DNA from 3 places in the Lachnoclostridium sp. genome. Region 2 is predicted to be linked to each of the others. Evidence: predicted binding sites of a transcription regulator. Region 2 holds the regulator's gene; each other region holds the start of a gene.
What was found. Region 2 encodes Rex, which represses fermentation and respiration genes when NADH is low (regulators of the CRP and FNR family bind a similar motif). Its sites were predicted from a motif close to ATTGTTAANTANTTAACAAT; they were not measured.
Positions count from the first base shown of each region.

Region 1 (7,900 bases), on a different contig from region 2:
AGAACCATCTAAGTTTGGAATCTGGTGCATTAAGCCATTTTCTTCTGCACGCTTGATAATCTCAAAGGCTTCTTCTCTTGTGATTTGCTTTCCTCTTCCGGTACGAATGTAATACTCTGCAGCATGCCCCATCTGAATGCACATATCTTCTTTCAGATGTCCACACCCTTCGCCCATGATTTCTCTTGCAGTACGACAGGAGCAGTCAGAAACTGAAAAGATATCATTATCGTTCAGATATTTTGACACTTCTTCATAAGAAGCTCTTCTTGTTTCGCCCTGTATTGCTGTTTCGATTGGAATAACACGCATTAGCCCAACACCCACAGGGAAACTACCTGCTGTTTTAGGGCCACGCACTCTACCATATGCTTCAAAGCTCTCTGCTATCTGTGGATATTTCGCCACATTTTCTTTGTTATTCACCATCATTTCCATAATACCAGGAACCCAGGTATCATACCAATAATGATCCACTCCATCGATATTGTTAACGAACAATACACCTGCTAATGCTAATTCCCACAATAATTTCGCGGTTTCTTCTTCGCTTTTACCACACTTTAAGGCAAGTTCTTTCGCTGTTGCTTTTTTTCTTATCTCCATACATAAAGCTACATCAGCCATATCATCTGTAACAACAGGCTCTAGTATTCTATATTCTGGATCGGTTGCTTTAACTTCATTTTTAGAACCACGTTTTTTTCTACTGATATGATTGGCAAGGTCTAGAACTTTTTCTTTTACCATACGATTCCTCCAAATAGAATTTATGTTTGCTCCTATTCCTGTACACGTTCTTTGCGCAGGTTGAAAAACTTTTTCACTTTATTCCTTCCATTTCTTAACTTCTGTTCGTAACCAATCCGCGAAAACTTCAATTCCTTCACCAGTTCTAGCTGATATTGGAATAATCTTAATGTCTGGGTTTATTTTTCTCACACGTTCTATGCAGGCTTCCAAATTAAAATCAAAATGTTCCAATACATCCATTTTATTAATTAATAGAACATCCACAATCGAGAACATCAATGGGTATTTCAGAGGTTTATCATCCCCTTCTGGAATACTAAGAATCATAGCATTCTTACTAGAACCTGTATCAAATTCTGCAGGACAGACTAAGTTTCCTACATTTTCTAAGATAGCTAGGTCTACTCCTGAAGCATCAAGTCCGAGAAGTCCCTGTCTTGTCATATCTGCATCAAGGTGGCACATTCCACCAGTATGTAATTGAATTACCTTAACACCTGTTTCAGCTATTGTTTTTGCATCGACATCAGAGTCAATGTCTGCCTCCATAACTCCAATGGTCATCTCCTCTTTTAACAGAGCAATTGTCTTTTTTAAAGTACTAGTCTTACCTGCTCCCGGTGAAGACATTAAATTAAGTAAAAACACTCCGTTTTGCTTTAATTCCTCACGAAGAAGATTTGCATCCTTGTTATTATCTTCAAACACGCTTTGCTTAATCTCAAGTATCTTGAATTCTTTCATAAGTTACCTCATTTCTGCGCTGCTTTTTATGTATAGCAAGCTTGTGGCTGCAGCGCATTCACAAACTTGCTAAGTATGGATTTCTCAAAGTTTTTAAGTTTACTTTATTATAATTTCTCTTTCTCCTCGATATAGTCATAGCTTTTCTATACCTTTTTCTTGATATAAGCTATACTGTTTAAGATGCTGTGGATTAGTTTCAATCTCCTACCACTTAGACGGTTTTAAATAGGTTCTAACTAAATATACAATTTCTTACTCCGATTTTATCTAAGTATGCTTTGCAATAGCTCTCTCTATCTCCAATATTTATGCTTGGTTTATTGTTGATGGATCAGCTAACACTTTCACTTCCTTAAATTTCTTCATATCAACATATAATTCTTGTTTGTATGGATTTCTCTTGGTCTTACTTGCGCGATAAATCATAAAGATTACAACCGCAATGTTGACAGCTAATGCTGCAAAACTCCAAATAAACAACGCTCCCTTATTGTAGGTCGAAGATACTGCAAATCTACCTTTATCGATAAATGCTGGAACTGTCTGGGCAAACATACACCATAATGCTAGAGTATGAGCTCGGTGCTGTAACCATGCACCCTTTCCCAGGGTGAATGCACATACGGTTGGCGCTAATAATAATGCAAATCCGCAATACCATGCGTGCCCTGGCAAACAATTATAAGTGTAAGCAAAGTTCCATAAATCATAGGCGATAATCCAAAACCACATCATGTCTGGCCATAACATATCCCTGCTAGAGTCGGACTTTGTTTTCTTACGAATACAGATACCAACCCATCCAGTGATTGTTATGATATTTAGAATACCTGCTGCCGCATTCATAAAGTTCCAAGGTCCACCCAGAACATACATTGAACCATCCGCTAAAATACCACCTTTCGAATACTGAAGACCAATTTCAATATCTCTTACCACTGCTTCTAAAATATTAATTGCTAAGATTAACGGTGGAAAACATAACGCAATACGATTGTTTGCCAATCTCCATTCCTTACCTGTCTTTTTGTTCGTTCCATGTAAATTACGAATGCACCAAAAACCGATACAACCTGCTGTTGCAGAATATACCTTGGCTAAATGGAACCAGTCTGTATATGTAGTATCACTTAATACAGTAAACCATAAAACCGATAAAACAACTGGCATAACGATGAAACAGACAAACCCTCCCACTGTGGATCTTCTGGTAAATTCATTCAGTGCAAATAACAACGCAAATACTAGAATCCAGACGAGCCACACCGATAATACTGTTGCCCCACTTCCATAATTGAACGTAAACACTTTTACTTCCTCCTTTGCTTTATACGCAATTTAAATTTACATTGTAACTGATTGGACCATCCCCTATCCCCTCATTCTCTCTGGTCATACCACAGTATCAATGTTTTGATAAAATCTTAACATATTAGCGTTTTATAGTCAATATTTACCTAAATTAATCTGTATTTCCGAAGTGTTTTATATAATATGCACTTGTAATTTCCCTTTATTTTCTATATAATAAGGTATGGTATGTGGTTGAACCACAGCCAATCTGTGAGTATGGAATTTAAAAACTACATGAAAGGAAAAAACTCCTATGGAATTTTCAAAACTTAGTGCGCCCTCATTAAAAGAATTATTTATACATGAACTTGAGACTATGATATTATCCGGAAAATTGCCTGTTGGTGAAAAACTTCCGCCAGAAAGAGATTTAGCACAATCGATGCAGGTCAGCCGTGCGGTAGTTAACGCAGGTATTGCTGAACTTGGTCGTAAAGGATTTTTAACTATAAAACCTAGAGTAGGTACTTTTGTGGCTGACTATCGTCGAAATGGTACACTTGAAACGTTAACTTCTATTTTGAATTATAATGGAGGAGTCTTACGTGATGGGGAAGTTCGTTCCATTTTAGAACTAAGAATTGCTTTAGACACAATGGCAGTAGAACACTGCATTCCAAAGATTACAGAAGAAGAAATCTTAAAATTGAAAGATTATGTAAAGCAGTTAGGTGAAGCAATGTCACCAGAAGCTGCAAGCGAAATCGCCTTTCATTTTCAACATGAGCTAGCTTATCTCTCTGGTAATACCTTAATGCCGTTAATCTTTTCTTCATTTAAGATTCCTGTGTTATTTTTGTGGGAACGTTTTATACGTCTCTATGGATTAGAAGTGCTTTATAAAAATACCGAAATCCTATGCGACTACATTGCTGAGCGGAATACTGAAAAAGCAGTGGACTGGCTAAAGCATTCCATTAATGACACCATAAGTGGAAATCGTCAGATTTATTATTAGGACAAAAAAGGAACATGCAGGCAAGCATTTAGAATGTTAATCACATTCCAAATGCTTGCCTGCATGTTTTCTTTTCCTTACGTTATATAATTGACTTGTTATTTTCCTCTTTATTAGCGCTAAAGCTTTCTCTTTTAATGTTTCCCCAATCGTTTTTGAACTTTTTAAATCTTATGATTGCATCCATTCTAAAAATAGTTGTCATCTGTCTATACCCAAAGTTCTCCAAAATTCCGTACCAGGAAAGCTTAAATAGCTGCTTAACCGATGGATATTTGCTAAAGGTATATTCTTCCAACAATATCGCACCTATAGACAGTACGACACCGTAAAGTATTGATGCTATTAAAAATAGTACAAAATATTTAGTATTTAACAATCCGAATACGTAGGATAGCGGAATAATAATATAGCCTAACGTTTCAATTATTGGGCCCAACATTTCAAAAATCCAAAAAAATGGGATCCCAAACATACCAACAATCCCATACCGAGGATTTAAAAGTAACTCTTTGTTCTTAAATAAGCTATCCATTAATCCTATTTGCCATCTTCTTCTTTGTCCGCGTAGATCTTTAATTTTCTCAGGTGCCTGTGTCCAGCAAACAGGGTCAGGTATGAATTTAATTTTATATTTTGATTTGCTTTTTCTCATGGTTTTGTGTATCTTAACCACCAATTCCATGTCCTCGCCAATCGTATTACTTGCATATCCTCCTGCCTTTACTACAGCCTCCTTTTGGAAAGCTCCAAAGGCACCTGAAATAATAAGCAGACATCCCAGTCGACTCCATGCCAATCGGCCTGTAAGAAAGGCTCTTAAATACTCCACAATCTGGAACATCGCCAAATTACTTTTAGGCAGTCCGATTGCCTCTACTTTTCCGTCCTTGATTTTACTGCCGTTTGCAATTCTGACAATCCCACCGACAGCCACTGTTAAATGGTCCTCAATGAAAGGCATGATTACTCTGACTAAGGAATCACTTTCAAGTATTGAGTCAGCGTCAATCGTAGTAAATACAGGATACTTTGATATATTTATTCCAACATTGAGCGCATCTGCTTTACCGCCATTTTCCTTGTCAACCAAAATAAGATTTGGTATATCGAGATTTTTATAAATTCCTTTCACACTTTTTGTTTTTATCAAATGCCTTACAGGCTGACTGATTTCCTTTAAATTGTAAGCTTCTACTATTTTATGAAAGGTATTGTCTTGAGAACCATCATTAATAACGATCACTTCAAAGGATGGGTAGTTTAACGCCAATAAAGATTTTATATTATCTACTATTGTATTTTCCTCATTATAGGCAGGTACCAATACCGAAATAGGAATCATGTTTACGGAAGTAGTATATTTTTTATAGTCGGAGTAATGCATTTTCCGAATATAATCATATAGGCCAAAAGCAGACATAATTAACTGCATAAAATAGATAGTATTAATAGCCAGTACATAATAAAATACAATATAATTAAAGCCTGTGACTATCTGTTTAATGAATTCTGAGCTCATACAACACCTCGCATGATGGCAGACTTTCTCTCAGCCAAATTTTTAAAACTTTCATGTAAATAGTTTTTATTCTCAGCGGAGTGTTCTATAGCCGAAATAATTATATCCTTGGCAAATTCATCATCTCCCTCAAATACAGAAGATACAACACTCATTCCGTCTTTATGATTCAGTATAGTTGTTGCTGCATTATACCTTACATGCCACTCTCTATCTGAAAGGGCGTTCTTAAGAGGAATTAATATTTTATGATCGGTAAAGTTGCTAAGGGCTTTTGCAGACAGTGCTCTTACTTCCCATTCACAATCCTTTAAAAGCTTTATGATATCATCTAAATATTCTTCATCACCTATGTTGCCCATAGCTTTTACAGCAGCAATCCTAAGTTCCTTGTTTTCGCTTAACAAATATTTTGATATATCTTTGCTAAGTGATATATTTTTAGAATTTCCTGCTGACTTAATGAATACCACCGTAATGTAGCTATTACTCCCATTTATCATATGCTTATAAATATTATTTTTGTCACCTTCAAAGCTGTCGACTATTTCTATTAAACTTCTTTCACTTAAGCTTAGTGATGCATCAATGCCTTCAAATGCCTTTATAAATGCTGGTTCATCCCCTATCTTAGCCAGCGCTAAAAGAATGTTATATGTCACATCGTTGTTTCTTACGTTTATTTCATCTAACAATGCCTGGACCGCTTCTTTACTTCTAAACTCACCTAAGCGTTTGGCAGCTAAAGCCTTTTTGAAGTAATTTCTACTTTTCAAATTGTTTATCTCATGCTCAACAATACAGGTATCATGACATAGCTCTGTTAGCTTTGGTAAATACGTGCTGTCAAAACTTTCGAGACGATCTAAAATTATTTCTTCGATTACTTCACTTTTCGTTTTATCATTACAGGCATCTTTAATATTTTCCAATGTTGCTGAAGTTGTTTCCTTTCCTTCTCTAATTTCATTAAGAATATAATCAATATAAGGTTCTATTTTATGAGTATGTTTTCTTATTTTATTGTTTCTGCATGCTTCAGAAATTTTCTCATACAGAATGTAAATATACAATAGAAATATAATCAGAGAAAAAAATGTGATTGAAATATATATATATTGCTCCATGTTCCCCCTTCTAAAAAAGTTCAGATTTTGTCAAAGCGGATATTCGTAATCCGCTTACGCTACTTGCACATAACCTTATAGCCACTACGTGGCATTGGTTCAAGTTAATTTCCGATTGACTTAAAAGCTTTTTTCAAAATATAGTAGGAAGGCTTCAATCTTTCATGATAAGTTGGCGTATCCCATTCCTTCCAGGTATAATAATCCATGCTACTGTTTACTGTAACAGCATTATCCCTAATCAAAATACCTCCTATATAAAGACCTTGAATTTTTATAGGAGAAACTCCTTTCTTCTCATACAGATCATCCATAATCATTTTTGTAGATGGATCCATTACATTCAAAAGCTGCCATGGGATTCTGATTTCAATCTTATCACCCTTTACAGCATAGTCTGTAAGTGAATTATACTCCTTATGATTTGGATTAGCATTTCCTTCTAACAGCATACCTGTTTCGTATTTTTCTATAGGAAGTGTTTTCTTGTCTTCCGGTAAATATAATGGCCTGTTAAGACATAAGTAGATTGGATTGAAATTTCCACTTCCTATTTTTTCATAAGAGGCGTTTTGTTCCATCATTTCCAATTGCTTTGCATAGGTATAGTAAAAAACATCATAATACGAATCTACTACAACTCTTGAACCGGACTTCTTATCGATTGCAATGACCATGTCCGCTGGCCTTTTTAGATCTATATTATAAGCATTGTATTTTAGGTTCCCGGAGTTTGGTGTAATGTCGATTGGAAGGAGAAGCTTGTCTTTTTCAAAGTCTAAGTTCTTAATATCACCCATAATATATAGATACTTTTCATCACTTTTCACATATAATTTCATGTTATTGGTATCAATGAATGGAGTGTCTTCTTTCCAATCAGATATTTCACCATCGACATAGCATATACTGCTACCCTTTCCAGGATCAAAGGCTAATACTCCAAACTCCTGCTCATTGGTCTGTGGATTCGACCAGAAGGGTCTACTATCCGGAATATCTAAATCCATAGTATTCCAAGTTCTTTTAAACCATTCGTCCTGCCATGTAAATACGATTCCTCCAGCATAACCTTCCTCATAAATATCCTGTAGCATAGCAGCATTCATTTCTCCCTGGCTTTTCTCATCCACATTCCCTTGGTTATATCCCATATGAATATTTCTATGCGCCATTCCTCTTGCTGCCGGTATCCCAAATTCCGCAACTAATACCGGTACGGTATGCTCTTTTCTTAAGTCATTTAAATATGCTTTATAAGTATTTATTTTCCCTGATTTATCCTTATATGCGGCATAATCATGCTGGTAGTTCATAAAGTCCGGATAGTAAGGATATATATGATAGGATGCAAAAAGCCCTGGCTTAAAAGAATCTTTCTTCTTGATATGTTCTGTGTTTACTTCAACCATATCTTCGTTCTCCAGAGGTTCATTTGGA
Region 1 covers NZ_DAMADT010000032.1:17,352-25,251, reverse strand. Annotated here, with positions in the region: gene RTP52_RS16675 (FAD-dependent oxidoreductase) at 1-750, opposite strand, end outside; gene hypB (hydrogenase nickel incorporation protein HypB) at 829-1,497, opposite strand; gene RTP52_RS16665 (DUF5692 family protein) at 1,807-2,808, opposite strand; gene RTP52_RS16660 (FadR/GntR family transcriptional regulator) at 3,107-3,811, shown strand; gene RTP52_RS16655 (glycosyltransferase family 2 protein) at 3,894-5,333, opposite strand; gene RTP52_RS16650 (HEAT repeat domain-containing protein) at 5,330-6,460, opposite strand; gene RTP52_RS16645 (family 2 glycosyl transferase) at 6,565-7,900, opposite strand, start outside.
Region 1: RTP52_RS16665 (DUF5692 family protein) is a predicted target of Rex. The motif match lies at 2,913-2,932, and genes of this name have one in related genera.

Region 2 (7,900 bases):
TGATAAGAAACTCCACTCTGATTAATTATAGTAAATCTTGTTCTTCATCAATTTTGCGCATCATCTCAGTCCCTAGCATTTCATAGAGATATGTATAAGTCCCACGATAATCTTTCTCTATTTCAAGTTTTTGCTTCTTCAAATTTCGTAGCTTTACTTCCATCTCCATGATTTCATCTGTTAAGGCTTTTTTTCTTAAATTTTCATCATAAATATTATTATAACAACGCTGTAAGCTCTCTAGCATCAATTCTTCATTTTTTGCAGCTATTTCACTTGGTAATTTTTCGAGTTTGTCCTCTGCAATCAATAACTTCTGATTAATATCTTCGATAAGTTTTTGATTTTTGGACAATTTTCTTCCTTTTAGTTTACCAAGCGGTGTATGATCCACTTCCATGTTCTCCACAATTTCCTGCATCAGTTGAGACTTATATCGTTTCAAACCTTTGATATCTTCTAAGACTCTGCTCTGATCTTTCATCAATTCGACAAGTTCATCCCGTAACCTTAGTTGCACCCCAGACATCTTTTCCTCTGGGAATAAATTGATAAAGCGTTCATCTAGTGTTACAATTGGAATCTTTCGATTTCGAAAGGTTTGGCGAAGACTCATTTCTGAGAATACTTTACTACGATTTTCTTTCACATATCTTGGTTCCGTCCTTGAAGGTTCTATAGAACTTGATACTTTCAAATTTTCAAACTCAAGATCAAAATCATCGTCTAAATCGTCCAAATCACCTAATGACTTGGTCTTTGGTTCCGATTTGTCGCCAAAACGTTTTCCTAATCTCAAATACTCTCCCCCGATTCTTCTGCCGCTTTTAAATTATAGGACAGTCTCATAAGGCTTTCTGCCAAGTGAACATTTTCAACCATAACATCTTTTGGTAAATTTAAATCTGTTGGTGCGAAATTCCATATTGCACGTACACCAAGTTGAACTAAATCTGCCGCAACCTGTGGTGCTTTTGCTTTCGGTATCGTAAGTGCTGCTATATTGACTGTATTATTTTTCATAAATTCTTCTAGCTCATCAACTAATCGGATTTCAATTCCGCGAATGGATAGTCCTATCAATCTAGGATTCACATCAAAAATTCCACAGATATAAAATCCTCTTCTCTCAAAATCTGTATAATTTGCAAGCGCTTGACCCAAATTACCAGCTCCAATAATAATAACATTATATTTCTTATCCAGACCAAGTATTTTGCCAATTTCGGTATAAAGATATTCTACATTATAACCATATCCTTGTTGACCAAAACCGCCAAAGTTATTTAGATCCTGACGGATCTGTGATGCCGTTACATTCATCTTCTCGCTTAACTCTTTCGAAGAGATACGCACAACATCATTCTCTAATAATTCTCCAAGATAACGATAGTATCTTGGAAGACGCTTGATTACCGCTGATGAAATTGTTTTATCGTACATGCTAACCCTCCATCTTTCTCCTTCCAGGTTTTCCTATTCTTACACCCCGTATTCATAAGATTGTAACCCTGGTATTACAACAGATTATACACAGATAGGATGTGTTTCAATTATAAATATTATAGTAAATTGTGAATAACCTGTCAATGATTTGACGAAGTATACTACGTATGTTAGAATAATCTACAGTTAATATGCGCCTGCAATACACTTCTATTCATGGGATTTGTAGGTGTTAAGAAAGTGTGAAGAAATATCGTCTTCTTATCATGCAAATTGAAGTATATAAAATCTTCATTTTGCTTAATTATTAACAAGGAAAAGTTTGTAAATCGTGTTTTTTCTTGTGTATGACAAGGAAACTCATATAATGTACTTTTTCTTATATATTATCAGAACAAAAAACTTGTTCTGATAATCGAATTGACGGTGCTAAGTGCGCACCTTTTCTCAGAACAAAAAACATGTTTTGATAATCGAATTGACGGTGCTAAGTACGCACCTTTTATCAGAACAAAAAACATGTTCTATTAATCGGATTGACGGTGCAAAGTACGCACCTTTTATCAGAAGTTTACAAAGCAAACTTCTGATAAATATATTATTTGTGAAGCTCTTATGCAGCTTCCTTTCAGAAGTGTGAGGATACATCATGATACTAGCATGTAAAAATATTAGTAAAAGCTTTGGAACGACTCCAATATTAGATAAAATCGCTTTCCATGTAAATGAGCGCGAAAAAGTAGCTATTGTAGGAATTAATGGTGCAGGAAAATCTACCTTAATTAAAATCATCATGGGAGAACTAACTGCTGATGAAGGAGAGATTATCTTTGCAAAAGGTGCAACTGTCGGATATCTTGCCCAACATCAGGACCTGTCCACAGATAGTACTATATATGAAGAAGTTTTAGCAATAAAATCTGATATTATTAAAATGGAAGAAACAATTCGCCGTCTTGAAGTAGATATGAAATCAGCTACCGGTGCAGAATTAGAACGGATGCTTTCTTCCTATTCAAGACTAACACATGATTTTGAATTGAAGAATGGATATGCCTACCAAAGTGAAGTAATTGGTGTACTAAAAGGCCTTGGCTTTACGGAGGAAGATTTTAACAAAAAAGTATCAACACTTTCTGGTGGACAAAAAACCCGTGTGGCCCTTGGTAAACTTCTCCTAAGCACACCAGATATCATCTTCTTGGATGAGCCTACCAATCACCTTGATATGGAATCTATTGCTTGGTTAGAAACCTTCTTAGTAAATTACTCCGGAGCCGTTGTTGTAATCGCCCATGACCGTTACTTCCTTAATAAAGTAGTTACTAAGGTTGTAGAGTTAGATAACACAAAGGCAACCATGTTCGAAGGAAATTATTCTGACTATGCAATGAAAAAAGAGCAACTTCGTGAAACCATGATTCGTCATTACTTAAATCAACAGCGTGAAATTAAACATCAAGAAGAGGTCATAGCAAAGCTTCGTTCCTTCAATCGTGAAAAATCCATAAAGCGCGCGGAAAGCCGCGAGAAGATGTTGGATAAAATAGATCGCCTGGATAAACCAGTTACCGTTAATGATAAAATGCATATAGCCCTTGAACCAAATATAATAAGTGGCAATGACGTACTAACTGTAACTGATCTGCAAAAATCCTATGGTTCTCTAACACTGTTTGACCAACTGAATTTTGAAATAAAACGTGGTGAAAAAGTAGCAATTATCGGTAATAACGGTACCGGTAAAACAACCATATTAAAAATAGTTAATCAGATTATAAATGCCGATGCAGGAGACGTTAAACTTGGTGCAAAGGTTTTTGTTGGCTACTATGATCAGGAACATCATGTTCTTAATATGGAAAAAACAATCTTTGACGAGATTCAAGATACGTATCCAAATATGGATAACACAAAAGTACGTAATATCCTTGCTGCATTTTTATTTACCGGCGATGATGTATTTAAATTAATTAAAGATATCAGTGGTGGAGAGCGTGGCCGCGTATCTCTAGCAAAGCTTATGCTATCCGATGCGAACTTCCTTATCATGGACGAGCCTACCAACCACCTTGATATTACCTCAAAGGAAATATTAGAAAATGCGATTAACAATTATACCGGTACGGTACTTTATGTATCCCACGACCGTTATTTTATTAATCGTACTGCAACCAGAATTCTTGACCTAACCAATCAGACTTTCTTAAATTATCTTGGTAATTATGATTATTATCTTGAGAAGAAACCAGAGATGGAATGGAGAGCCTTTGGTAATAAATATGGATCTAATTCTGACGCTAACAATAATGTTTTAGATGGACTTCGTATTGATAAGCATTTAGATCAGGCAAATAAAGATTTACAAGCTTCATCTTATCCACAAGAACCAGTTTCTGAGAATAAGCTTGACTGGCAACAGCAAAAAGAAGAACAAGCCAAACTTAGAAAGCGTCAGAATGACTTAAAGAAAGTCGAAGATGAAATCACACGTATGGAAGCAAGGAATGAAGAACTAGAAGAATTGCTTGCAGACTCTTCTATCTATACGAACTCCTCAAAGCTAATCGAGGTTCATAAAGAAAAGAAGGAAGTAGAAGAAAAACTAGAAGCTCTAATGGAACAATGGGAAGAACTTAGTGAGTAACTAATCATTTAAATTTATAAGACATAATAATGATCTAAAAATACTATAAAATAAAGAAAAGATCAGCAGAGTCAAAAAGGTTGATATATAACCTTTTATAGACTTTTGCTGATCTTATTTTTTGGTCAAAGCGGATATTTCCACTTGCCTACAGGCAAGTTTTCCGCTTACGCTACCAGTACTACCTCATTCTTAATCTCTTATTCTGAACACTAAATCTCCCGGAATCTTTGAGTGTTACCAGAGGCTATTTTTATCAAATCATCTTAATCATTTTTTTAACTAACCCACATATTTTCACTTGATATTATCCACTTTTCTCCATCAAACTTTGCATTACCTTTATAACCAATAGCACCTAGTCCACTTCTCCATTTTCTGATATCATACCTTAGTGTTTCTATATCTTCCTTATATTCTGAATTACTAATGGTTATTATAATTCCTGTAGGAAAATAAAGTTCTTCTTTATTAATAAGTCCTTCTTCCGCTAATTGATCAAAAGTACTTTCCTTTACTTCCAGACCATACATTCCATACAATTTCATTAATAAGATTTCCTTATCTGTCTCAGAAAGATTCGTTATTTCAGTTAAATCGAGAGCAATTATGTTTATACCACTATTTAAACCACTATCAAGGTTGTAAATATCATCAATTATAGTAGCATATCCATCTATTAATAGATTAGATTCCAAAATATTAATATAATCAGCTGTTATCTGCGCAGGATATGACTCTAATATAATCCCGTTATAAGTGATATTAATAACATCTCCAATTTGAATCTCATTTAAATCTACTTCCTTTTTATCTTCATCATATATTATTGCACTGCCAGTTCCTATACTGATTTTATCAGAAGACCTAAATTCATTGGAATTAACATCCGGTTTTACTAAAAGACCATTGCTGTTATCAATAACCAGTGCCTTAAATACAGATTTACATAAAGAGGCTATATAATCTAAATCCATAGTAGTATCATCATCAGTCTTATAGAAATAATTCCTATATTTAATAATTGATTCATCTTGAATCATGATGGTATCTATTACTTTCCCATCTGCCATAAAATCAAGAGCATAACGCCATCCTGTATTTTGCTCAGGTGATTTTCCTTTTGTAAATACTATCTTCTTTAGATAATTATATAACTCTTTTGATTCATTCTCATCCAAAGATACCATATTACCAGTTGTACCATCCCTAACTTCTATATTTGTAAATTCCAATTTTGTATTTTCTATAGAGAAAGGTTTCTTAGTACATCCAACTAATATTCCGGAAAAAAGTAATATGGATAAAAATAAATACATTTTTCTCTTCATGAAATTGCTCCTTCCACATCTCCTTATTATTAGACGATTAGAATATCAAAATTATTAGACGATTAGAATATCCAAAAGTTCCATATTTTAATTGTAGCCACTAAAGCGGCACACAGTTTATATTTATGCCAGATTTTATTGATTCCTTCTTCTCCAATGATGTCTTTTCGAAGTGGCACTGCCTCAAAACGTTATTTATGAATTACAAGAATACTCCTTATGTAAGTTAAATCTTATTTCATTTCCAACTTTTTATAAGTTTAGTAAAATGACATAAAAAGTTTAGTAATAGAAAGAATTTATATTGACATACTATTTTATCTGTGTATAATAATAGAAGTCGAGTTTAGAAATGCTAAACTTATGGTTTAATAAAATCTCAACTTCCTATTAATGGAATTCTAAAGAACATAATCGGATTAGCGGTACAAAAATCGTACCTTTTATCCTTTGATAACGAATGATGATACATGTAAACATGAACCACAAAGAAAGGTTTGGTGAACAGCATGAAGATAGGTGCTAAAATTAAAGAACTACGAGTTCAAAAAAGCTTAACCCAGGAAGAGCTTGCAGATCGAGCGGAGCTTTCAAAAGGATTTATCTCTCAATTAGAACGTGACATCACTTCGCCTTCCATCGCCACCTTAGTCGATCTTTTGCAATGCTTAGGTACGAACTTAGAGGCATTCTTTACGGACACAACATCGGAGCAGGTAGTATTCAAACGTGGGGATTATTTTGAAAAGGTAGATAATGAGCTGAATAATAAGATAGAATGGATTATTCCAAATGCTCAGAAAAATATGATGGAGCCAATTTTATTGACATTAGAACCAGGTGGTTCCACCTATCCAGATAACCCACACGAGGGAGAAGAATTTGGATATGTGCTTAGCGGTTCGATTACAATTCATATCGGTAACAAAACACATCGAGCAAAGAAAGGGGAATCCTTTTACTTTACTCCAAATAAAAATCACTATATAGCGGCTACCGGTAAGACCGGCGCTACGCTACTTTGGGTATCCACCCCGCCGAGCTTCTAGGAGGAATGAACATGATAGATAATAAGTTAATCGATCTTATAAATATAACAAAACGCTATGGAAATAACGTCGTAATCGACGATTTAAATCTCTACATTCGTGAAAATGAGTTTTTAACACTCCTGGGTCCTTCCGGATGTGGTAAAACTACTACCCTCCGTATTATTGGTGGTTTTGAACAGCCTGATCAGGGCCGTGTTATTTTTAATGGGAAAGATATTACGAAGCTTCCTCCAAATGAACGTCAACTAAATACTGTATTTCAAAAATACGCGTTATTTACTCATATGACGATTCAAGAAAACATTGCGTTCGGTCTTAAAATCAAGAAAAAAAGCAAGCAATATATTAATGATAAGATTTCTTATGCCTTAAAATTAGTAAACTTAGATGGTTTTGAAAATCGTATGCCGGATTCCTTAAGCGGTGGTCAGCAACAGCGTATCGCAATTGCTCGTGCTATTGTAAATGAGCCTAAGGTTCTTCTACTAGATGAGCCTCTTGGTGCTCTTGACTTAAAACTTCGCCAAGACATGCAATATGAATTAATTCGTTTAAAAAATGAACTTGGTATTACTTTCGTGTATGTTACTCATGACCAGGAAGAAGCATTAACCATGTCTGATACAATTATGGTCATGAATCAAGGCTATATTCAGCAGATTGGTACACCAGAGAAGATTTACAACGAGCCAAAGAATGCCTTTGTTGCAGACTTTATCGGTGAAAGCAATATCATCAATGCAACCATGGTACAAGACCGTTTAGTTAATATTCTTGGAGCCAATTTCCCATGTGTGGATGTAGGCTTTGGTAAAATTCAACCAGTCGATGTGGTAATTCGTCCGGAAGATATCGATTTAGTAGCTCCAGAAGATGGAATTATCAGAGGACGTGTCACTTCCTTAATCTTTAAGGGTGTTCATTATGAGATGACGGTTATGGCAAATGGATTTGAGTGGCTTGTACATTCTACTGACCTTTCACCGGTTGGTGCTGAAGTAGGTATTAAGGTAGATCCATATGACATTCAGATTATGAACAAGCCAGAATCCGAAGATGAGGAGGCTGTAGGTGTCAATGAATAATCAAGAGGAAAGCAAAGTAACCGCACAAGAGGCTACTGTTACATTGGTGAAAAAGTCTCACCACTTCAGTGGGAAATCCTTCCTGACTTTTCCTTATATTTTATGGATGGGTGCCTTTATTATTATTCCACTGATTATGGTCGTTTACTACGGCTTTACTACAAAGGATAGCAATAGCTTTACCCTAGAGAATATAAAATTAATCGCAGACCCGGTTAATCAAAAAGCTTTATTCCTAAGCTTAAAACTATCTCTAATTAGTACTTTGGTATGCTTATTACTCGCATATCCACTTGCCTTAATTTTAAAAAGTATGAAGTTAAAAAATAACAGCTTTGT
Region 2 covers NZ_DAMADT010000005.1:50,508-58,407, forward strand. Annotated here, with positions in the region: gene acpS (holo-ACP synthase) at 1-1, opposite strand, end outside; gene RTP52_RS05350 (hypothetical protein) at 26-799, opposite strand; gene RTP52_RS05355 (redox-sensing transcriptional repressor Rex) at 796-1,443, opposite strand; gene RTP52_RS05360 (ABC-F family ATP-binding cassette domain-containing protein) at 2,096-4,093, shown strand; gene RTP52_RS05365 (DUF3221 domain-containing protein) at 4,372-5,424, opposite strand; gene RTP52_RS05370 (helix-turn-helix domain-containing protein) at 5,934-6,473, shown strand; gene RTP52_RS05375 (ABC transporter ATP-binding protein) at 6,488-7,561, shown strand; gene RTP52_RS05380 (ABC transporter permease) at 7,668-7,900, shown strand, end outside.

Region 3 (7,900 bases), on a different contig from region 2:
TTTCCAAAGTCAACAGTAGCGGGTCATCAGGGAAGATTGGTATTTGGCAAGATAAATGGAGTTGATATTTTAGCAATGCAAGGAAGATTTCATTATTTTGAAGGATATTCCATGAAAGAGGTAGCATATCCTATCTTCGTCATGAAACAATTAGGTATCGAACAGCTTATAGTGACAAATGCTTGTGGTGGAATCAATACTGATTTTCAGCCAGGAACCTTAATGATTATAACCGACTTTATTAATCTTATATCAGACAATCCACTTATTGGAGTAAATGATGAGAGGTTTGGGACAAGATTTCCAGATATGTCGGAACCTTATAAGTTAGACTTAATAGATAAGGCAAAAAACATAGCAAATGAGATAGGAATCGAATATAAGGAAGGTATCTATGCAGGATTTATGGGACCTTATTACGAAACCGCAGCAGAAATAAGAATGATAAAAAATAATGGTGCAGATGCGGTTGGAATGTCAACAGTTCCTGAGACGATCGCCGCAAATTATCTGGGTATTGATGTACTGGGCATATCTTGTATAACAAATATGGCTACTGGAATACAGAAGCACAAACACTCTCATGAGAGGGTTGTTGAAACAGCTCAGAAAGCATCGGTAAATTTGAGTAAATGGGTAGCAAAAATTATTGAAAACATGGATTAATACAGAGGTTTATTTACTATTTCTATTCTTCGAGAATTGATATGGTGCGAACCGTAATATAAAAAGATAGGAGTAGATAAAACACAATTACGTGTTTCTCTGCTCCTATCTTTGAATCAAATATAATTGCTATTCTCGTTTTTCATTACGATATTCTACCGGAGAAACTCCTGTATGATTTTTAAAAACCCGTGAAAAATAATGTTGGCTGGAATAGCCAACAAGTTCCGCAATTTCAGCCATTAATAGATCTTCTCTGGAAGAGAGAAGGAAGATTGCTTGTTTAATCCGTAGTTCATTCAAATATTCCGTAAAACTTAAATTGGTATTTTTCTTAATTATTCGGGTCAGATAAGATTGACTGATATGAAATTCATCAGCTACAAGATTAAGGCTTATATTACTATCGCAGTGATGATCGTTGATATAAGCTAATGCTTTTTTACATACTGAACAGTTCGATGCATCTGGCAAAGAAGTTATATTAGTTTCTTTTGAAACTATTACATCCTCGTTTTTCCCGAGTGTTTCTAAGGCATGCTCCACCACGGATAACAGCTGGCTTCGCTTAATGGGCTTTAAAAGATAATGAAAGGCACCCAATTCAATCGCTTTTTGAGCAAATGGGAAACTGTCATGGCCAGAGACGATAATAAATTTTGAATTCGGTAGAAATTCTTTGGCTTGTTCAATCGCATCAAGTCCGGTAATGGTTGGCATCGTGATATCAATGATTACAAGATCTGGGTGAGTTTCCTGCATTATCTCGAGTGCTTGTCGTCCATTTGCAGCTTGCCCAACGATAGTAACAGGTAAATTAGAGGCTTGAATGAGTTTGGCTATGCCTTCGCGTATTATCTTTTCATCATCTGCAATTAATAATTTTCTCATTGTTTTGCATCTCCTTTACTGCTGGAATAATAATCGTAGCGGTTGTACCAATCTGTTCTTCACTGGTAATTGTAATACCATACTCTTTGCCATACACCATTTGTATTCTACGATGAATATTGTGTAGGCCATATCCCTTACAGGGAGCGTCCTGTTCCAATGAGCGAAGTAACGTTTTAAGTTCTGCGGGTGACATACCAACACCATCATCTTGTACTATGATTTGAATGGTATCCTCTTTTCTTAATACTCTGACAGCAATTATACCAGGCGAAAGCTTTGGTTTAATTCCGTGATACAGTGCATTTTCGACCAATGGCTGTACAATCAGTTTAATTGTAACATATGCTGAGACATCAGGATCATAGGAAATGCGAAAGTCTAAAATATCTTCATAACGTTTTTGTTGAATAAACAGGTAACTTCTAACATGTTCAATTTCTTTTATCACAGAAATAAATTCTTTACCATCACTAAGCGAAATTCGGAAGAAATCGGACAAAGCCTCAATCATTTCAGATAGCTCAATGGCGTTATAATCATAGGCTCTCCATTGAAGATTATCCAGTGTATTGTATAAAAAATGAGGGTTAATCTGTGATTGTAACACCTGAAATTCAGCAGTACGTTTTGCCACTTCTTCTTCCTTAATTCGGTCCATTAGAGAGGAAATCTGTTCCGTCATTGTATAAAAGTTATTGGCAAGGAATGCAAGTTCATCCTTTTTGTTGCTGATTACCTGTTTTGGTAAGACAAAATTTCCATCCTTTACAAGTTGCATTGCTTTCGAAAGCTTATAAATAGGAGCTGTAATGGTACGTGAAAATAAGAAGCAACTTATGATTGATATGGCAAGCACAAGAATCCATATCACTAAGATGGTATAGATTAAGTGTTGTGTATGTAAATTTAATTCCTTCAAAGAAGTCATGGTACATAAGGACCAACCATTGGAGTATGGTATTGGAGAATAAAATACCACTTGTTCTTTCCCTTTTTCTTCTTTAAATGAATAAATACCAACGTTCTTTGATATTGGTTCTTTGATATGCGACACTAAATTTGCCAGTTCTGCCACGCTTATACCCTGAATTGGATTGGTGGAATAAAGATTTCCTTCGGAATCCATAATCCATGAAGTACCATTATAAAAATCAATACCTTCTGTAATTTCAGATAATTTATACAGAGAAATTGCACCATTAATGAATCCAATTTTTTTATTCTCATCATTGTATATTGGATAACAAATGAGTGTGATTGGCAAGCTATCTGTTTTCGATAATAAGGGAGTACTAATGACGTATTCTTCATCGGTTGACATGGCATGTTGAAAATAAGAACGTTTGGATATGTCAATGGTTAGTTCATCACTGACGTAACCAAGTCCATTTGTAGTTCCGGCTGCAAATGTTCCGTATTCATTTCCATAATGTTCTCCAACATTTTGATTTAATCGTTTGATAAAAGTTTGTAAACTTTTTGTTTCCATTGTTCGAAGTGCTTCCGTCTGACTAATTACTCGAATTTCACTAATTCGTTGGTTCAACCAGGAGCCAATTTCATTTGCTTTTGACTCAACAATTTGTGTATTCAGATTTTCTAAACCTATTTGATTGGAAGTTAATATACGATCTCTTACCATAAATAAAAGGCAAGAGAAAGCAAATGAAATACAGATACTAAATAGTAACGCAATTTTTGTATGCAATTTCATAAAATCCTCATTCTTGCGCACGTTTTTGCGAATAAAAAGTTTGTGGTGCGCAAGCACAAACTTGCGTGTGAAAATTGATTTCTATTTTCACATTATCCCTCTTTCAAGTGATGAATGTTCGTTAAAGTGCAAAAATACGAAAACTACTGTAAATACAAATCGCTGTCAGTATACTATAATCTAAAATATATGACAAGTATTTAACAAACTTTTTAACATAAACATAAATTTGAATGAAACGTTTTGATAGGATAACAATAAAATGAAAGAAATTTGAATGTGTTTTGATTGTTGAGAGGTTTTAACACAATGGGAAAGAGGAGAATGAAATGAAAAAGTCAAAATTATTAGCTCTTGGGTTAATTGTGACTCTTACAATGACCGGCTGTGGCTCAAAGACAAAAGAAGAGCCAAAAACATCACCAGATACAGTTGAAACGACAACAGGTATTCCAAATGGAACTTACACAGGTGAGGGTGAAGGTAAAGGTGGAAAAATCAAAGTTGAATTAACATTAGAAGATGGAGAAATCAAAAAAATTGATGTGCTTGAAAATAGCGAAACTCCAGGATTTGCAGATGCAATGCAAACGATTACTGAAGCTATGATTGCAACAAATTCATTTGATGTAGATGCTGTAAGTGGTGCTACCTTAACTTCCAAAGGATTTAAAGCAGCAGTAGAAAATGCATTTGAGCAAACAGGTGCTTCCAAAGATCAATTGGTTGCAAAAGAAGCAGCTGGAACAAGTAATAAAGAAGAAAGAGAAGCAGCGTATACTGCTGATGTAGTTATAGTTGGTGCAGGTGGAGCTGGTTTAACAGCTGCAATAGAAGCTGCAAACAACGGAGCTTCTGTTATCTTAGTTGAAAAGATGCCAATGGAAGGTGGTAACACACTAATTTCCGGTGGTGAATATGCAGCACCAGGCAACTGGCTTCAAAAAGAAGAAGCTATTGAGGATAGTAAAGATAAGTTTTATGAAGACATCTTAAAAGGTGGAGACAATGAAAATAATCCGGAACTCGTTCGAATCTTAGCAGACCATGCATTAGAATCTGCAGAATGGTTAAGAGATGAAGTAAATGTAACATTTGAAGATTACTTGCTTTTCTTTGGTGGACATTCTGTAAAACGTAGTTTAGTTCCTAAAGATGCAAGTGGTGTGGAATTAATTAGTAAATTAACAAAAAAAGCAAAAGAAGTTGGTGTAATTACTCACTTAAATACTGCTGCAAAAGAACTTGTTGTAGAAAATGATAAAGTGGTTGCAGTAAAAGCAGAGTTTGACGGAAAAGAAATCACTTACAGTGCAAACAAGGGTGTTATTCTTGCAACTGGTGGATTCGGCTCTAACCTTTCGATGAGAGTAAAATATAACCCAGAAATGAATGAAAAAATTCTTTCCACAAACACAGTAGGTAGTACCGGAGATGGTATTACAATGGCAGAAAATGTTGGAGCAGAACTTGTAGATATGCAATACATTCAAACTTATCCAACATGTGATCCAGAACTCGGAACACTTCTTTATGTAGGTGATGTTCGAATGGAAGGACGTTCTATCCTTGTAAATAAAGAAGGAAAACGTTTCGTAGAAGAACTAGAACGTCGTGATGTTATTTCCAAAGCAGTGGTAGAACAAACAGGTGGAGTTTCTTACATGTTCTGGGATGAAGCTTCCATGGTAGCAAGTGGCGTTAATGTAAAACACCAAAGAGAATATGATTACTTAATTGAAAATGGTATCCTTGTAAAAGCAGATACAATCGAAGAAGCAGCTGCATTCTTTGATATTGATGCCGAAGAATTAAAGAAAACTGTAGAAAAATACAATGAGTACGCAAAGAATGGTAAAGATGAAGAATTCAATAAGAGAGGTACATTAACCGCATTTACAGATGGACCTTACTATATTATGAAATCCAAACCAGCAATCCATCATACAATGGGTGGTGTTAAAATCAACACAGATGCAAATGTAATCGATACAAACGGAAACGTAATCAAAGGTTTATTTGCTGCTGGTGAGGTAACTGGAGATATCCATGGAACAAACCGTTTAGGTAGTGATGCAATTGCAGATATTACTGTATTTGGTCGTATTGCAGGTAGAAACGCTGCAAAAGCGGAATAGTTAATTAAAGATCGATAGAAAAAACAAGCTGCTGTCAAACTATGTAAGATTAGTCTGACGGCAGCTTATTTGTATTCCGTACGAAGTTTTAGAAAGATTATATAAATATTTACATCCTTCTCTCATGATCTCTTGGAGAAATTCCAGTCACCTTTTTAAATACCTTACTAAAATAATAAGGATTATCAAATCCAAGAATATCAGAAATCTCGTACATTAGATACTTATGGGTATCAATTAATTCCTTTGCTCGCTCAATTTTTACACTCGCGATGTAGTCGGATAAGGTGATTCCAGTGTATTTCTTAAAAGTTGCACTAAGATGTCCTGCACTGATATTTAATTCTTCTGTTATTTCAGCTAAGGTTAACTTTTCGGTGAAATGTTCATCAATGTAACGCTTTGCCTGTTCCACAAGGATATCAGAACGATTTTCCTTGCGGTTATCTAAAAGCTTGCATAATTTCTCTTGAAAGCTTCGAAGCCATTCTAATATATTTGCAAGGCTTGGAAAATGATTTAAGTATTCTGCGATATTAATGGCATACGGAAAGATGTCGTGGTAGTCATTTTTATCGGTTTCAAAAAAAGAATACAAATAAGTATAGATATTAATGCAGGCGCTGGTTGCGTGCTCTTTATTTGGTGTACACTGTGTAAATAACTCAATAATCTGATCAAAGATGTTAGCAAGACGTTCGCTGTCATTTTGTTGTATCGAGGCAGATAAATCTTTCTTTAAGAAATTGATATTAAAGTTTTTAGCACTACTCTTATGGAGATTCTGACCCTGATAGAAGACAATCGGGGTATGAGAATTATAGTAGTAATACTCAAGCGCTGTAAGTGCTTCCTTAAAGATATCAGGGAGATGCTCCAGGGAATGATTGGTCTGACTGATCCCAAAAACTGCGGTAAGTTCAAAGTAAGTTTTAAGCGCTGAATTCACTTTATCGCAAAAATACGAAATAGTGGTTTCGTAGGGGTGAATTGCTCCCTCATCTCTTAATCCACCAACAAATAAAAAGGTATTTGAATTATAGTTTATCAGTGTATGAGAATGAAAGAAGCGGGCAGAAATACCGCTAATAATATCAGTAATGTGGCTATTGATCCGTTTTAAATCCAAACGCTCTTCATGTGTAAGAAATTGAATGCTGGTGTGACGAATGGTAAACAGAATCACAAAGGGATTCTTATAATTCTCCTTTAAAGATTCGGGAAGTGTCACATCTTTATTCTGAGAGATGATCAATTGTGTCACATAATTTTGCATCAGAACTGCATTACTAATAGTTTGTGCAACTTGCATCTGATTCTTATTATGGCGATCCATAAGGTCACAGGCTTCTTTTGCACGATCCAGTGATTTTATCAAATCATCTGGTTTCAGATTAAGTTTTATAAGATAATCAGAGGCACCTAGTGTCACTGCTTTTCTTGCAAGCTGAAATTCTTCTAAATTGGTTAAAACAAGAAAGGCAAAATTACAACCATTTGTTTTACATTTTTCAATCAATTCTAAGCCACTTAATACAGGCATACAGATATCAGTAATTACAATATCAGGTTGTAATTCCATAATTAAATCATAGGCAGTAGGGCCATTGGTTGCTTTTCCTACGATAGTGCAGTCATGCTCCTCCCATGTAAGTAGGGAGGTAATTCCTGCAAGAATCAATGGTTCATCATCTACTAAGATTACTCGGTACATAGGGCCTCCTTCACCAGAATTAATATTCTAAAGGTAGAGTGATGGTTATCTTGGTATAGTTGTCTAGTTTACTTTCAATTGTGATTCCATAGTCTTCACCGTAAACTAGTTTCATCCTTCGATCCACATTTGGAAGACCGATTCCACTCATCTTACTCTTTGAGACACGAGAGGTATCGGTAAGAAGTGCTTCAATATTTTCAGGTGCAATTCCAATACCGTTATCAAGTACGGTGATTGTGAATAAACCATCTTTTACAAATGCATGAATCTGGATAAATCCAAATCTGCCACTAGGTTCAATACCACTAAAAATAGCATTTTCAACAATTGGCTGCAACGTAAGCTTGATGATTTTTGCATCATATAGTCGTTCATCCTCTACTGAAACATCTACATCGAATAATTCGATATAGCGTATCTTTTCAATTGTAATATAATGATTTAAAAAATCTAATTCTTGACGCAATGTTACTTTCTCATTAAAACCTTTCGCCATATTCTTTAATAAAGAAGATAGTGAGGTGACTACCTGTACAATACCCGAATTCTGTTGCATTGTTGCAATCCATTTGATGGAATCTAGGGTATTATAGAGGAAATGAGGATTAATCTGCGCCTGTAGCATTTTTATTTCTAAATCTTTCTTGTCTTTTTCATTCTGTACTCTAGTCTCTAACAGGGTTGAGATATGACTTGACATATCATTAATTTGCTTTCCTATCACACCAATTTCATCGTCACTTTCAATGGTAATATCTGGTTCGAAATTTC
Region 3 covers NZ_DAMADT010000039.1:12,317-20,216, reverse strand. Annotated here, with positions in the region: gene RTP52_RS18110 (purine-nucleoside phosphorylase) at 1-666, shown strand, start outside; gene RTP52_RS18105 (response regulator transcription factor) at 796-1,557, opposite strand; gene RTP52_RS18100 (sensor histidine kinase) at 1,532-3,274, opposite strand; gene RTP52_RS18095 (flavocytochrome c) at 3,604-5,412, shown strand; gene RTP52_RS18090 (response regulator transcription factor) at 5,522-7,126, opposite strand; gene RTP52_RS18085 (sensor histidine kinase) at 7,146-7,900, opposite strand, start outside.
Region 3: RTP52_RS18095 (flavocytochrome c) is a predicted target of Rex. The motif match lies at 3,463-3,482, and genes of this name have one in related genera.